3 regions of the Streptomyces sp. NBC_00464 genome follow, and region 1 is predicted to be linked to each of the others. Evidence: riboswitches for the same ligand, from Rfam matches in the RefSeq annotation. Region 1 holds a riboswitch; each other region holds the start of a gene.

The links. A riboswitch is a leader RNA that binds a small molecule or an ion and turns the genes downstream of it on or off. The one in region 1 is predicted to bind cobalamin.
Region 2: linked by a shared signal. The riboswitch ahead of OG912_RS27945 (cobalamin biosynthesis protein) and the one ahead of OG912_RS35540 (ABC transporter substrate-binding protein) in region 1 are both predicted to bind cobalamin.
Region 3: linked by a shared signal. The riboswitch ahead of OG912_RS09150 (ribonucleoside-diphosphate reductase subunit alpha) and the one ahead of OG912_RS35540 (ABC transporter substrate-binding protein) in region 1 are both predicted to bind cobalamin.

Annotation. Positions count from the first base shown of each region.
Region 1 covers NZ_CP107899.1:7,933,778-7,939,245, forward strand. The annotation lists gene OG912_RS35535 (acyl-CoA dehydrogenase family protein) at 102-2,000, shown strand; cobalamin riboswitch at 2,292-2,478, shown strand; gene OG912_RS35540 (ABC transporter substrate-binding protein) at 2,542-3,582, shown strand; gene OG912_RS35545 (FecCD family ABC transporter permease) at 3,579-4,667, shown strand; gene OG912_RS35550 (ABC transporter ATP-binding protein) at 4,664-5,452, shown strand.
Region 2 covers NZ_CP107899.1:6,213,257-6,218,724, reverse strand. The annotation lists gene OG912_RS27960 (class II aldolase/adducin family protein) at 1-323, opposite strand, end outside; gene OG912_RS27955 (inorganic phosphate transporter) at 560-1,846, shown strand; gene OG912_RS27950 (hypothetical protein) at 1,891-2,124, shown strand; cobalamin riboswitch at 2,277-2,409, shown strand; gene OG912_RS27945 (cobalamin biosynthesis protein) at 2,544-3,587, shown strand; gene OG912_RS27940 (cobyric acid synthase) at 3,584-5,125, shown strand; gene cobN (cobaltochelatase subunit CobN) at 5,146-5,468, shown strand, end outside.
Region 3 covers NZ_CP107899.1:2,125,995-2,131,462, forward strand. The annotation lists gene OG912_RS09130 (GntR family transcriptional regulator) at 1-203, shown strand, start outside; gene OG912_RS09135 (DUF3311 domain-containing protein) at 491-703, shown strand; gene mctP (monocarboxylate uptake permease MctP) at 700-2,328, shown strand; gene OG912_RS09145 (GNAT family N-acetyltransferase) at 2,446-2,958, shown strand; adenosylcobalamin-variant (AdoCbl-variant) riboswitch at 3,037-3,133, shown strand; gene OG912_RS09150 (ribonucleoside-diphosphate reductase subunit alpha) at 3,281-5,468, shown strand, end outside.

The DNA.
Region 1 (5,468 bases):
GGAGGGGTGAGTGGCATCGGAGAACCTGCCGGGCCGTGAAGAATCGGTTTTGGGCGCCGGTTATGGGGTGTCCTGGACGTTTTCTGATCGTTCCCGCTTGTATGACCACCATTCTCAACAGGTCCGGTCCCTCGGGAGCCGGAACCGGGCCGTTCGCCGACCCGCTCACCACCGTGCTTCTCGGTCCGGACGCCCGCCGCGAGCACGGCTTCTGGCGCCGGCTCGTCGCCACCGAGCCGTTCCGCCGGCCTGTCTGCCCCCCTCCCGGCCCCGCCCCCGACGAGCGGCTCGCCCTCGCCCACGCGCGGCTGCGCACGCTCAACGGCGCCCTGGACAGCGCCGCCCGGCCGGCCGCCGACCCAAGGGCGCTGGCCGCTCTGCACGAATGGCTCGCCCCGGTCGACCCGGCGCTCACCACTGTCGCGGGCATTCACTACAACCTCTTCCTCGGCAGCCTCCTGGACCACGATGCCGACAGCCCCCGCGATCTGTCGGACTTCCTCCAGCTGCGACGGATCGGCACCTTCCTTTGTACGGAGGTGGCCCACGGCAACGACGCGGCCGCCGTCGAGACGACCGCCACCTACGACCCCGGCAGGGACGGGTTCGTGCTGCACACCCCGCACTCCGGCGCCCAGAAGTTCATGCCCAACACCAGCCCGGCCGGCGGCCCCAAGTCGGGACTCGTCGCCGCCCGCCTGATCGTCGACGGCGTGGACCAGGGGGTGTTCCTGTTGCTGGTACCGCTCACCGATGCCTCCCGGGCCCTGCCGGGGGTCCGGGTGCGCCGGCTACCCGCACGGATGGGCAGTCCGGTCGACCACTGCCTGACCTCCTTCGACCAGGTCTTCGTGGATCGCGGGGCGCTGCTCAAAGGCGCGCAGGGGCGGGTCGGCGACGACGGGGTGTTCCGTAGCGAGACCGAAGGACACCGGCGCCGCTTTCTCGCCTCGATCGGGCGGGTCACCACGGGCCGGATCTGCATGAGCGCCAGCGCGGTGGGCACCGCACGCGTCACGCTGGCCGTCGCCGTCCGCTACGGAGGCCACCGCTTCGTCTCGGGGGGCCGCTCGTCGCCTCCGGTGCCGGTGATCGCTCACCGCAGCCACCACGGCCCGCTCGCCGAGGCCATGGCCACCGTCTTCGCGATGAGCCTGCTGCACCGGCGCGTCCTGGAACGCTGGGAACAGGCGGCGGCGCGGCCCGCGGAGCGGGAGGCCGCCGAGCGGCTGGTCGACATCGCCAAGGGGTGGATCACCTGGCAGGCCCGGTCGGTGATCGTCGAGTGCCGGGAACGGTGCGGCGCCCAGGGGCTGCTGGAGAACAACGGGATGACCGAACTCGTCACCGGGATCGAGGGTGCCATCACCGCCGAGGGCGACAACCTGGCCATCCACTCCCGGGCGGCCGCCGGACTGCTCTTCGACAGGGCACGGGGGACGGAGGAGGAGCCGGCCGCCGGCCCGCCGAGCGGCGACCTCACCGACCTGCGGTTCCTCGGCAGGCTCCTGGACCAGGTGGAACGCATCTGGTTCGACCGGGCGGCCGCACGGATGGCACGGGTACCGCACGGCGGCCCGCTGGAGCGCTGGAACGCGGCCTCCGGGCCCGCGCTGCGGGGGGTCGAGGCCCATGCGGTCCGGCAGGCGGCCTATGCGTACGAGCAGGCGCTCGCGGCTCTGCCCGCCGGTGAGGCCCGCGAGCGGCTGGGCGAACTGGCCCGGCTGTTCGCGCTGCGCCGGGTAGCGCACAGCAGCGGGGATCTGCTCGCGGCAGGGCACCTGACCGCCGCCCAGGTCGACGGGCTGACCGATGCCACCGAGCATCTCGTCGCCGCCGTGAACGGTCATCTGCCGGAACTGGCCGAGTCGTTCGCGCTGCCCGGCGAACTGCTCGCCGACTGGCCCATCGCGGGAGCCCGCTACGCGGACGCGTACGACGACCCGGACGCGTCCTGGCACAGCGCCGCGGCCGGGGCACCCGTCGGGGGTGTGCGATGACGGGCACACCGAGGCGAGAGGCCTCCGTGCTGCCGCGACGGGCGGCGGACGCGGTGCGGTGCCTGGGCCTCCGGGTCGTCCTGCCGGCCTTCTGGGGGACCGCGGCCGTGCTCTCGCGGTGGAGCGAGGGGTCGCGCAGCCACGTTGGCGAATCGGTTCGCCGCAAGGCGTAGCCGGAGGAACGCTGCGTGGTCGCTCCGGCGCCGGGGCGGTGTACGGCACCGCTCCGGCGCCCCGCGGGGCAGCCCCGTACCACCGACCACACCGCCGCTGAGCTGCGCAGAGGCTCGTGGTAGCGTGCCCGGAGCCAGTCGAACTCCACGTAGGGGTCAGGGAATCCGGTGCGAATCCGGAACTGACGCGCAGCGGTGAGGGGGACGGGCGGGGCCACGGCCACTGGGAGACCCACGGTTTCCCGGGAAGGCGTCCCGTCCGCATGAACCCGAGTCCGAAGACCTGCTGGCACCCGCGGTCCGGGACCGGATCGCGGAACTCCGTACACCGGGCCCCGCGCATGGGCCCAGAGACGCCGAGGTACTCCGTGCCGCCCATAGCCGGCCCCGCCCGCTCATCCGCCCTGCTCACCGCCGCACTGATCCTGCTGACAGCCTGCGGCGGCGGCACCGACAGCTCCGCCGCCAAGTCCGGGGTGGCCGACGGCTATCCGGTGACCCTGAAGAACTGCGGACGGACCGTCACCGTGGACGCGGCCCCCGAGCGTGCCGTGCCGGTCGATCAGGGATCGACCGAGATCCTGCTCTCGCTCGGCCTCGCCGACCGGCTCGCCGCCACGGCCACCTGGACCGACCCCGTACTGAAGGGCCTGGAGAAGGCCAACGCCGGCGTCCCGAGAATCTCCGACAACCGCCCCTCGTCGGAGAAGGTCCTGGACCAGGAGCCCGACTTCGTCAGCGCCTCCTTCGAGTCGACGCTCGCCAAGGGCGGTGTCGCCCCCCGCGAGCAGTTCGAGAAGCTCGGCGTCCCCACCTACGTCTCGCCCGCCGACTGCACCGCCAAGGACAACAGCAAGGACGGTGACGGTGTCCGCACCGGCGCCCTGACCATGGACAGCGTCTACGGCGAAGTGCGGGACCTGGCCAAGGTGTTCGGCGTCCCGGAGCGCGGCGAGAAACTCGTGGCCGAGCTGCGCGCCCGGGTGCGCAGGGCGACGGGAGGCATCGATGCCTCCGGCGCCTCCCTGATGTACTGGTTCGCCAACTCCGAGGCCCCGTACCTGGCCGGCTGCTGCGGAGCGCCCGGCATCATCACCCGGGAACTCGGCGCGAAGAACGCCTTCGACGACACCCACGAGGAATGGCCCCAGATCAACTGGGAGACCGTCGCCGACCGCAACCCGGACGTACTGGTCATCGGCGACCTGACCCGCAAGTCGCAGACCGCCGAAAGCGCCGCGAAGAAGATCGCGTTCCTGGAGTCCAACCCCGCCACGAAGAACATGGACGCCGTCCGCAACAAGCGCTATGTGCTGCTCAGCGGCCAGGCCATGAACCCCACCATCCGCACCGTCGAGGGCGTGGAGCGCGTCGCTGCCGGGCTGCGGACCTTCGGGCTTGCGGGGTGACGGACACCGAACAGGCCGCGGCGCCGCGCGAGGCCGCGGCTGCGCGCACCGGGCCCGGCCTCCGGCGCATCCGCGGTATCCGCGAAGGACTCCTGTGGACCGGTGGGCTCCTGCTTCTCGCCCTGTCCATCGCCCTCGCCGTCACCATCGGACCGGCCCGGATCTCCGTCGCCGACGTCTGGTCCACGGTCGCTTCCCACCTCGGTGCCGGTGAATCGCAACTCAGCCCGATCCGCGACGGCATCATCTGGAACCTGCGCATGCCGCGCACCCTGCTCGCCGCCGTCTGCGGCGCGGGGCTCGCGGTCTGCGGCACCGTCATGCAGTCGCTGCTGCGGAACCCACTCGCCGACCCCTTCGTCCTCGGGGTCTCCTCCGGGGCCTCCACCGGCGCGGTCGTGGTCGTCGTCCTCGGCGTCGGCGGGGGAGCGGTCTCCCTGTCGGCCGGGGCGTTCATCGGGGCACTCTGCTCCTTCGCCCTGGTCATGCTGCTCAGCCACACCCTCGGCGGCAGCACCGACCGGGTCGTCCTGTCCGGGGTCGCGGCCATGCAGCTCTTCTCCGCGCTCACCTCCTTCGTCGTGATGACCGCAGCCGATGCCGAACAGACCCGAGGGGTGCTGTTCTGGCTGCTGGGTTCGCTCGGCGGCGTCGGATGGAGCGATGTGTGGATCTGCTCCGCCGTGCTCGCCGTGACGCTGCTGATCTGCCTGGGCCACGCCCGTACGCTCGACGCCTTCGCCTTCGGCCAGGACGCGGCAGCCACCCTCGGCGTCCACGTCGGCCGTACCCGGATCGTCCTGCTGTGCACGACCGCGCTGCTGACCGCCGCACTCGTGAGCTCGGCCGGCGCCATCGGGTTCGTCGGGCTGGTGCTCCCGCACGCCGCCCGTGCGCTGACCGGTTCGGGACACCGCCGGCTGCTGCCGGTCACCGCGCTTGCCGGGGCGGTTTTCCTGGTCTGGGTCGACACCCTCGCCCGGACCGTACTCGACCCGCAGGAGGTTCCGGTGGGCGTCGTCACCGCACTGATCGGGGTGCCCGCCTTCGTGGTGGTCCTCTACCGCACCCGGCGGTCCCCATGACCGGGACCGTCCCCGGCGGCCTGCGGGCCGACCGGGTCAGCAGGGAGGCGGGCGGCCGTTTCATCCTGGACGGTGTCTCGCTCGACCCGGCGCCCGGTGCCACCATCGGACTGATCGGCCCGAACGGCTCCGGGAAGTCCACCTTGCTGCGGATCCTGGCCGGAGTCCTGGCACCGCACGCGGGCGTGGTCACCCTCGACGACGATCCGCTGGCAGCCGTCGGCCGCCGCACCGTGGCCAGGCGGGTCGCCGTGGTCGACCAGCACGCCGTCACACAGGTCGAGCTGAATGTCGTGGACGTCGTACGGCTGGGCCGCATCCCGCACCGGCGCGCCTGGTCGGCGCCGACTGCGGCGGACGAGACGGCGGTGCGGGAGGCGCTGGAGCGGACCGGTCTCGCCGAACGCCGCGACCAGTCCTGGCACACGCTCTCCGGTGGTGAGCGCCAGCGCGTCCAGATCGCCCGCGCGCTGGCCCAGCAGCCGCGGGAACTCCTGCTCGACGAACCGACCAACCACCTGGACATCCAGCACCAGCTGGAACTGCTGTCCCTGGTCACCTCGCTGCCGCTGACCGCTGTCGTCGCTCTGCACGACCTCAATCTGGCCGCGATGTTCTGCGACCGGATCGTGGTGATGAACGGGGGGCGGGTCATCGCGGGCGGCACCCCGGCGGAGGTGATCACGGAGGGGCTCATTGCCGACGTCTACCGGGTCCGGGCCGTGGTGACACCGGACGGTCCGGACGGGCGGCCCTCGGTGCGCTTTCGTCCGCAGCGGACCTGAGTCCGTGCGGCGGGCG
Region 2 (5,468 bases), 1.7 Mb from region 1:
GAGACGGCCGTGGCGTGCACCGCGTGGGTGTGCACGACGGCGGCCGCGCCGGTGTTCCGGTACACCGCGAGATGGAGCGGTAGTTCGCTGGTGGGGGCCAGCTCGCCCAGGACCTGGTTGCCCTCCAGATCGACGCCCACCAGGTCCTGGGGACGGAGCCGGTCGTACGGCACTCCGGTCGGGGTGACCAGCACGGTCGCGCCGACCCGCGCCGAGACGTTGCCCGAGGTCCCCACGACCAGCCCATCGGAGGCCGTCCTGCGGGCGGCGGCGACGACCGCATCCCAGGTCCGTTCGATCGAATCCCGCCACTCGTTGCTCATACGAAGATCCTTTCAACGGATGAGCGGCCCGCTGCCGCCCCTCCCCCGAAGGCCCGGCCGAACTCCGGATTCCGGGCCCACACCGGCCTGTGCCGGAATCCAGCCGTCGCACGGCGGACGAAAAGGGCGGCAGCACTCCGGTTGGGGTCACCACAACGCCCTGCTCAGTTCATCTTCCGTTCACTCAGGTTGCCTACGGTCCACGTGCCACTGACGTCGAACGATTGCCTGGGTAAATGGAACACATCACGCTGCTGCTCGCGATTGTGATCGTGACAGCTCTAGTGTTCGATTTCACGAACGGTTTCCACGACACCGCCAACGCGATGGCCACCACCATCTCGACCGGCGCACTCAAACCCAAGACCGCGGTGGCCATGTCCGCCGTTCTCAACCTCGTAGGCGCGTTCCTGTCGGTGGAGGTCGCCAAGACGATCTCCGGCGGGATCATCAACGAAGACGGGCTCAGAACCGAGGTCATCTTCGCGGCGCTCGTCGGCGCCATCCTGTGGAATCTCCTGACCTGGCTGGTCGGTCTGCCGTCCAGCTCCTCCCACGCACTGTTCGGCGGCCTGATCGGCGCCGCGGTGATGTCCGCCGGCTGGTCGTCGGTCGACGGCGGCACCGTCGTCACCAAGGTCCTGCTCCCCGCTGTCGCCGCACCGGTCGTCGCCGGTCTGGCCGCGCTGCTGGCCACCAAGCTGACGTACCGCATCGGCGGGAAGGTCACGGGCGGCGCCCAGGAGAAGGCCACCGCGAAGGGTTACCGCGCCGGCCAGATCGCCTCGGCCGGGCTCGTATCGCTGGCGCACGGCACCAACGACGCGCAGAAGACCATGGGCATCATCACGCTCGCCCTGGTCACCGGTGGCGTCCTCGCCCCCGGCTCCAACCCGCCGGTCTGGGTCATCGTGTGTGCCGGCCTCGCCATCGCACTCGGCACCTACCTGGGCGGCTGGCGCATCATCCGCACCATGGGCAGCGGCCTGACCGAGCTGAAGCCGCCGCAGGGCTTCGCGGCCCAGACCAGTGCGGCCACGGTCATCCTGGCCTCCTCGCACCTCGGTTTCTCCCTCTCCACCACCCAGTCCTGCTCCGGCGCCGTCATGGGCGCGGGCCTCGGCCGCAAGGGCGGTGTGGTCCGCTGGTCCACCGCCACGCGGATGTTCATCGCCTGGGGTCTGACCCTGCCCGCCGCCGGTCTCGTCGGTGCGGGCGCGGAGTTCCTCACCAAGCAGGGCACCTGGGGTGTCGTGGTCGTCGCGGCGCTGCTCATCGCGGGATCCGGTGCGATCTGGATGCTGTCGCGGCGCAAGCCCGTCGGCCACGACGACGTCGCACCCGGCGGCCAGGACGAGAGCGCGGCGGCCGGGGACGGCGAGCCCGCGGGCGTCGTCACCACCGCCATCGCGGCCGTCAGCCCGCCGCCCACCGCGGCCGCCCAGTCCCACGACCTCCTCATGGCCACCATCCCGGCCCCCGCCGGGCCGGTCTCCGACCCGGCCCGACCCGCCACGGTCTGAGCGACCCCCTACGGTCTCAGAGCCTCCGGTAAGGACAGATCTCCATGAACATCGACTGGGCAGCCCTCGGCACCGTCTTCGGTGTCTCCCTCGTCGCCACCGTCGCGCTGGTGGGCCTCTTCACCCTCGGCATCGTCGGCCTCTCCAAGCAGCCCGAACCGGCGGCACAGGGCGGATCGTCGGGCGGATCGCTCGTGCTGGCCCGCGCCGGTGCGTACGTCTGCTTCGGACTGTGCGCGGCGGCCGTGGCCTACGGCATCTACCTGATCGTCGCCTGAGCCCCACCACTCCCACCCGTATCGGGCCGGACGCACCTCGTGTGCGCCCGGCCCGATGTGCGTCTGCGCACACTGCACCGCCGCAGGTCAACGGCAAGTTGACGGGCGTTCGCAGAGCGTGGTGGACTGCCGGAGCCATTACGGCGACAGCAGAGGAAGCCGGTGCGAATCCGGCGCGGTCCCGCCACTGTCACCGGGGAGCAGTCCCCCACCACTGGAAGTCACGGTCCACGCAAGCGGACTGGAAGGCCCGGGGGAACTGCGGATCCGGAAGCCAGGAGACTCTCGTCGCCGTCACGTCGAACCAGGGCGCGGACCCTGAGTGAGGACATATCGCCATGCCCGGCTGCCGTGCGTTCGCTCCTGTGCAACTCAGAACAGGCCCCAAGGTCCTTCGAGGCGCAACGGCCGGCTGAACCGTGCGTGCCGATCGCATCTTCGCGTACGGCGCCACAGCCGGTCTGATCGGCGATCTGCTGCTCGGTGACCCCCGCAGGGGCCACCCGGTCGCCGCCTTCGGGCGGGCCGCGGCAGGCGTCGAACGCCGTCTGTGGCGCGACCACCGCGGGTGGGGCGCCCTGCACACCCTGGTCTGCGCCGGAGGCGCCGCCGGGGGTGCCGCACTGGCCTCCCGCGCCCTGCGCCGCCACCCCGCCGCTTCCGTCGCCCTGACCGCCGCCACCACCTGGTCCGTCATCGGCGGTACCTCGCTGGGGCGCGAGGCCAGGGCCATCGGTGGCGCGCTCGCCGCCGGGGACATCGAACTGGCCCGTGAACGGCTGCCGCATCTGTGCGGCCGCGACCCGCAGTCCCTGGACGGGCCGCAGATCGCCCGCGCCGTCGTGGAGTCCGTCGCCGAGAACACCTCGGACGCCGTCGTCGGCGCCCTGGTGTGGGGCGCGCTGGGCGGAGTCCCCGGACTCGCCGGCTTCCGCGCCGCCAACACGCTCGACGCGATGGTCGGCCACAAGTCGCCCCGCTACCGGCGTTACGGCTGGGCCTCGGCCCGCCTCGACGACGTCGCGGGCTGGCCGGGCGCCCGGCTGACGGCCCTGCTCGCCGTGGCGGCAGGAGGGGACCCGCGAGGAGCGGTCCGGGCCTGGCGGGCGGACGCGGCCAAGCACCCGAGTCCCAACGCGGGCCCGGTGGAGGCCTCGTTCGCGGGCGCGCTCGGCGTACGGCTCGGCGGGACGCTCGCCTACGGCGGCCGGGTCGAGCACCGCCCCGTGCTCAACGGGGAGACGGGCCGTGCGGTGGAGACCGAGGACATCGAACGGGCCGTACGGCTGTCGCGCCGGGTGAGCGCGCTGGCCCTCGGCGTGAGCGTGGCCGCCCGCCTGGGCGCGGGGCTCGCGGCACGAAGGATCGCGGGGGCCCGCACCACGGGGACCCGTACCGCAGGAACCCGTACAGCAGCGCCACGTACCGCAGCACCTCGACTCTCAGGACGGAGACCGACATGAGCGGCGGACTGCTGGTCGCCGGGACCACATCGGACGCGGGCAAGAGCGTCGTCACCGCCGGCATCTGCCGCTGGCTGGTGCGCCGGGGCGTGAAGGTGGCGCCGTTCAAGGCGCAGAACATGTCGCTCAACTCCTTCGTCACCCGCGAGGGCGCCGAGATCGGCCGCGCGCAGGCCATGCAGGCCCAGGCCGCCCGGGTGGAGCCGACCGCACTGATGAACCCGGTGCTGCTCAAGCCCGGCAGCGACCGCTCCAGCCAGGTCGTCCTGATGGGGCGTCCGGTCGGCGAGATGAGCGCCCGCGGCTACCACGGCGGCCGGCAGGAATCGCTTCTGTCCACCGTGGTGGACTGCCTGGAGCAGCTTCGGGGCACGTATGACGCAGTGATCTGCGAGGGGGCGGGCAGTCCGGCCGAGATCAATCTGCGGCGCACGGACATCGTGAACATGGGCATCGCACGGGCGGCGCGCTTCCCGGTGGTGGTCGTCGGCGACATCGACCGCGGAGGGGTCTTCGCCTCGTTCTTCGGTACGACGGCGCTGCTCTCGGCGGAGGACCAGGCGCTGATCGCCGGCTACCTGGTCAACAAGTTCCGTGGCGACGTCTCGCTGCTGGAACCCGGCCTGGATATGCTGCGCGATCTGACGGGACGGCCGACCTACGGGGTACTGCCGTTCGCCCACGGCCTCGGCATCGACGAGGAGGACGGGCTGCGGGTCTCGCTGCGCGGCACCGTACGGGAGTCGGTCGTCGCCCCGCCGCACGGCGAGGACATCCTGCGCGTCGCCGTGTGCGCCGTGCCGCTGATGTCCAACTTCACCGACGTGGACGCACTCGCCGCCGAACCGGGCGTCGTGGTGCGGTTCGTGGACCGCGCCGAGGAACTGCACGACGCCGATCTCGTCATCGTGCCCGGTACCCGCGGCACCGTGAAGGCGCTCGCCTGGCTGCACGAACGCGGGCTCGCCGACGCACTGCTGCGGCGGGCCGCCGAGGGCCGTCCGGTGCTCGGCATCTGCGGCGGCTACCAGATCCTCGGCGAGGAGATCGAGGACGACGTCGAGTCGCACGCCGGGCAGGTCGACGCGCTCGGACTCCTTCCCGTACGCATCCGGTTCGACCGCGAGAAGACTCTCGCCCGGCCGGTCGGCGAGGCCCTCGGCGCCCCCGTCGAGGGATACGAGATCCACCACGGCGTCGCGGACGTGCGAGGCGGCGAGCCGTTCCTCACCGACGGGCAGGGCGGGCGCCTCGACGGCTGCCGGGCCGGCTCGGTGTGGGGCACCCACTGGCACGGCTCGCTGGAGAGCGACGCCTTCCGCCGCCGCTTCCTGACGGAGGTCGCACGGGCCGCCGGCCGGCGTTTCGTCCCCGCCCCCGACACCTGCTTCGCCGAGCTGCGCGAGGAACAGCTCGACCGCCTCGGCGACCTCATCGAAGAACACGCGGACACCGATGCGCTGTGGCGACTGATCGAGTCGGGCGCACCGGCAGGACTTCCCTTCATCGCACCCGGAGCACCTGGAGCACGCGCATGAACGCCCCACTGACCGCCCCGCTGAGCACCGTGCTGTTGTTGTCGACCGCCGACACCGACCTCCTCGCCGCCCGCGCCTCGGGCGCACCCTTCCGGATCGGCAACCCGACCCGTATCGACGTCCACGAGGAACTCCCCGCGCTGATCGAGGGCTCCTCCGTCGCCGTGGTCCGCCTGCTGGGCGGCAAGCGTGCCTGGGAGGACGGGCTCGCCGCGCTCAAGGCGTCGGGCATCCCGACCGTGCTGCTCGGCGGCGAGGCCGTGCCGGACGCGGAGCTGATGGCCGAGTCGTCCGTACCGGCCGGGGTCGTCGCCGAGGCGCTGCGCTACCTGGTGGAGGGCGG
Region 3 (5,468 bases), 5.8 Mb from region 1:
TGGCCGAGGCCGAGGAGACCATCGAGACCTCCCTCGCCACCCCGCGCGAGGCCGGCCTGCTCGGCACGGACGTGGGTCTGCCGATGCTCATGCTGTCCCGGCACTCGCTGGACGGACAGGGCGAGCCGGTCGAGTGGGTGCGCTCGGTCTACCGGGGCGACCGCTACAAGTTCGTGGCCCGCCTGAAGCGACCGCTGGACTGATCCGTCCGCGCCACCGTGCAAGCCCGCAGCCCTCGTGGAACCCTTCCCACGGGGGCTGTTCGGCGCCCCGGCCCTTTTTGGTCCGGACCAACACCCCGACCTTTGGCGATATTTCGACCAACTGTCCGACGTCTCAGGACCGTTGCCGGACCGCAATGCGGACAGGGGGTGACGGTGGACGGAACCCTCGCCTAGATTTCCTGCGCATTGCAACAGGTGATCAGCGAGGGGACGGAGTCGCCGCCATGCCGGAAGAACCAGAAGGAAAACCACCCACCGTCACACCCATGCGGGTGGTCATCGCCCTCTGTCTCATCGCGCCGTTCGTGGCGATGCTCTGGGTGAGTTCGTACGCCAAGGTCGACCCGGCCTTCATCGGCATCCCGTTCTTCTACTGGTACCAGATGCTCTGGGTGCTGATCTCCACGGCGCTCACGATGATCGCGTACAAGCTGTGGCAGCGTGACCAGCGCGCCCGCAAGGGGGGTGCGTCAGCATGAAGGACGGCGTGAACGGCGTCGCACTCGGCGTCTTCATCTTCTTCTTCCTGGCCGTCACGGTCGTCGGCTTCATGGCCGCCCGGTGGCGCAAGGCCGAGAACGAGGCCAGCCTCGACGAATGGGGTCTTGGCGGCCGTTCGTTCGGCACCTGGGTCACCTGGTTCCTGCTCGGCGGCGACCTCTACACCGCGTACACCTTCGTCGCCGTTCCCGCGGCGATCTACGCGGCGGGCGCCGCCGGCTTCTTCGCGGTGCCCTACACCATCCTGGTGTACCCGCTGATCTTCACCTTCCTGCCGCGTCTGTGGTCGGTGTCGCACAAGCACGGCTACGTCACCACCTCGGACTTCGTCCGCGGCCGCTTCGGCTCCAAGGGGCTCTCGCTGGCGGTCGCCGTCACCGGCATCCTCGCCACGATGCCGTACATCGCGCTGCAACTCGTCGGCATCCAGGCGGTGCTGGACGTGATGGGCGTCGGCGGCGGCGAGAACACCCACTGGTTCATCAAGGACCTGCCGCTGCTGATCGCCTTCGCGGTGCTCGCTGCGTACACGTACTCCTCCGGGCTGCGCGCGCCCGCGCTGATCGCCTTCGTCAAGGACGGCCTGATCTACCTGGTCATCGCCGTGGCGATCATCTACATCCCGATCAAGCTCGGCGGCTTCGACGACATCTTCGCCGCCGCCCAGGAGAAGTTCGCCGGTCCGCCGGGAGGCAAGCCGACCGGTGCGCTCGCACCCGCGGCGGCGGGCCAGTGGGGTTACGCCACCCTGGCCCTCGGTTCGGCGCTGGCGCTCTTCATGTATCCGCACTCGATCACGGCGACGCTCTCCAGCCGCAGCCGTGAGGTGATCCGCCGCAACACGACGATCCTTCCGCTGTACTCGCTGATGCTGGGCCTGCTCGCGCTGCTCGGCTTCATGGCGATCGCCGCCGGCGTCAAGGTGGACAACGGCCAGCTGGCGATCCCGCAGCTGTTCGAGAACATGTTCCCCGACTGGTTCGCGGGCGTGGCGTTCGCCGCCATCGGTATCGGCGCACTGGTGCCCGCCGCGATCATGTCGATCGCCGCGGCGAACCTGTTCACCCGCAACATCTACAAGGACTTCCTCAAGCCCGACGCGACCCCCGCGCAGGAGACCAAGGTCTCCAAGCTGGTGTCGCTGCTGGTGAAGGTCGGCGCGCTCGCCTTCGTCCTCACCATGGACAAGACGGTCGCGATCAACTTCCAGCTGCTCGGCGGAATCTGGATCCTCCAGACGATGCCGGCCCTGGTCGGCGGGCTGTTCACCCGATGGTTCCACCGCTGGGCGCTGCTCGCGGGCTGGGCGGTCGGCATGATCTACGGAACGGCCGCCGCCTACGGGGTCGCCAGCCCGACCCAGAAGCACTTCGGCGGGTCCTCCAAGGAGATCCCGGGCCTCGGCGAGATCGGCTACATCGGTCTGACGGCCTTCGTGCTGAACCTCGTGGTGACCGTCGTCCTCACCTTCGTCCTGAACGCCGTGAAGGCGCCGGCCGGGGTCGACGAGACCTCTCCGAGCGACTACACCGCGGACGCGGGCGACCCGGGTGTGAAGACGGAGCTCCCGCCGGCCACCGCCGGTGCGCCGGGCGGCCACTGACCGTCGCCTGCGCGAACGGGCCGCCGCACCCTCCCCGGAGAGGTGCGGCGGCCCGTTCGCGCGTCCCGCGGAAATCCCCTTGCGGCCACGGCCCGTTCCTGCGGCAGACTTCCGCCCATGGACATTGCAATCCGGCCGGTCGAGCCCGCCGAGCACGCTCTCCTCGGCGAGATCACCGCCGAGGCCTATCTCGGCGACGGGCTCCTGGACTACGGCACCGACGACCCGTACCTGGCGAAGCTGCGCGACGTGCCCCGCCGGGCCGCCGAGGCCGAGGTTCTGGTGGCCGTCGACGCGCAGGGCCGCGTCCTGGGCGGGGTCGCCTACGCCCCGCCGGGAAATCCGTGGGCCGACATCGCAGCGGCGGACGAGGCCGAGTTCCGGATGCTGGCGGTCTCCCGCGAGGCCCGTGGAGCCGGGGCGGGTGAGGCCCTCGTACGGGCCTGTATCGACCGCGCACGGGGCACCGCGGGCGTCACCGGCCTTGTCCTGTCGACGCTCCCGGCGATGCGCGGCGCCCATAGGATCTACGGGCGCCTCGGCTTCGTACGGACCCCCGAGAGGGACTGGAATCCCATCGACGACCTCAAGCTGCTGGCCTACCGTCTGGACCTCCACCCCGCGCCGTGAGCGCGCACTGAGATCACGTACGACACAACATGTGGGGGCTGCCTCATCCGGCAGCCCCCACATGTATGCTCGTGCTCGCTGTCGCCGCAGGGAAATCCGGTGCGAATCCGGAACTGTCCCGCAACGGTGTGTTCGGTGTGCTTTTGCGCACCCGAGTCCGAGGTCCTGCCGACAGCGCATCCGGCTCGACCGATCCGGATGCCCAGAAGTCCGGGCCTCGTGGATGGGCCGGTGGACGCCGCACGGAGCGCTGCCCTGCCGCGCTCCGCCCGGCCGCCCTCCGCTCCCCGAAGGCCCAGAGCCGAGCGAGGGAGTGCACCACGTGACCATCGCGCCAGCCGATCCGGTTACAGCGGCCGAATCAACGGGAACCACGAGCGACGGACCGGGAACCGTGCTGCTGCGGACCCTGACCGACCTCACCGCCGATCTGCCCGACACCGACCCCGGACGCGTCGCCGCCGCCGCGCTGCGCGGCCGCAACGCCCGGTCGGACGAGGCGGAGCTGCGCTCGCTGGCCACCGAGGCCGCCGCGGGACTGATCTCCGAGGACCCCGCCTACTCCCGGCTCGCCGCCCGCCTCCTCACCCGCACCATCGCGGACGAGGCGGCCGGGCAGGGCGCGACATCGTTTTCCGCGTCGGTCGCCGTCGGGCACCGCGAGGGCCTGATCGCGGACCGCACCGCCGAGTTCGTGACGCTCCACGCGGCCGCGCTCGACGCACTGGTGGCGCGGTCGCTCGCCGACGGCGCCGACGACCGCTTCGGCTACTTCGGCCTGCGCACCCTGCACAGCCGCTACCTGCTGCGCCACCCGATCACCCGCCAGGTCATCGAGACGCCGCAGCACTTCATGCTGCGCGTCGCCTCCGGGCTGGCCGAGGACACCTCCGACCGCGCCCTGGACGAGGTCGCCGCGCTGTACGGGCTGATGAGCCGGCTGGACTACCTGCCCTCCTCCCCCACGCTCTTCAACTCCGGCACCCGTCACCCGCAGATGTCCTCCTGCTACCTGCTGGACTCGCCGCTGGACGAGCTGGACTCGATCTACGACCGCTACCACCAGGTGGCGCGCCTCTCCAAGCACGCGGGCGGCATCGGCCTCTCGTACTCCCGCATCCGCGCCCGCGGTTCACTGATCCGCGGCACCAACGGGCACTCCAACGGCATCGTGCCGTTCCTGAAGACGCTCGACGCCTCCGTCGCCGCGGTCAACCAGGGCGGCCGGCGCAAGGGCGCCGCCGCCGTCTACCTGGAGACGTGGCACGCGGACATCGAGGAGTTCCTGGAGCTGCGCGACAACACGGGCGAGGACCAGCGGCGTACGCACAACCTCAACCTGGCGCACTGGATCCCCGACGAGTTCATGCGCCGGGTCGACACGGACGGCACCTGGTCGCTGTTCTCCCCAGCCGATGTGCCCGAGCTGGTCGACCTGTGGGGCGACGAGTTCGACGCCGTCTACCGCGCGGCCGAGGCCAAGGGCCTGGCGCGCAAGACCATGCCGGCCCGTGAGCTCTACGGCCGGATGATGCGGACGCTGGCCCAGACCGGCCAGGGCTGGATGACGTTCAAGGACGCCTCCAACCGGACCGCGAACCAGACCGCCGAACCGGGCCGCGTCGTGCACTCCTCGAACCTGTGCACCGAGATCCTCGAAGTCACCGACGACGGCGAGACGGCCGTCTGCAACCTCGGTTCGGTCAACCTCGGCGCGTTCGTCGCCGACGGCACCATCGACTGGGAGCGTCTGGACGCCACCGTGCGTACCGCCGTGACGTTCCTCGACCGGGTCGTGGACATCAACTTCTACCCGACCGAGCAGGCCGGCCGCTCCAACGCCCGCTGGCGGCCGGTGGGTCTGGGCGCCATGGGTCTCCAGGACGTCTTCTTCCAGCTGAGGCTGCCGTTCGACTCCCCCCAGGCCCGTGCGCTGTCGACGAAGATCTCCGAGCGCATCATGCTCGCGGCGTACGAGGCGTCCTGCGACCTCGCCGAGCGGTCGGGTCCCCTCCCCGCCTGGTCCGAGACGCGTGCCGCCCGCGGCGTGCTGCACCCCGACCACTACGACACCGAGCTGAACTGGCCGGAGCGCTGGGACGCCCTGCGGGCCCGGGTCGCGAAGACCGGCATGCGCAACTCGCTGCTCCTTGCCATCGCGCCGACGGCGACGATCGCCTCGATCGCGGGCGTGTACGAGTGCATCGAGCCCCAGGTCTCCAACCTCTTCAAGCGCGAGACGCTCAGCGGTGAGTTCCTCCAGGTCAACGCCTACCTGGTGGACGAGCTGAAGAAGCTCGGCGTGTGGGACGCGCGGACCCGTGAGGCGCTGCGCGAGGCGAGCGGCTCCGTGCAGGGCTTCGCCTGGATCCCCGAGGAGGTGCGGGCGCTGTACCGCACCGCGTGGGAGATCCCGCAGCGCGGACTGATCGACATGGCGGCGGCCCGTACGCCGTTCCTCGACCAGAGCCAGTCGCTGAACCTGTTCCTGGAGACGCCGACGATCGGCA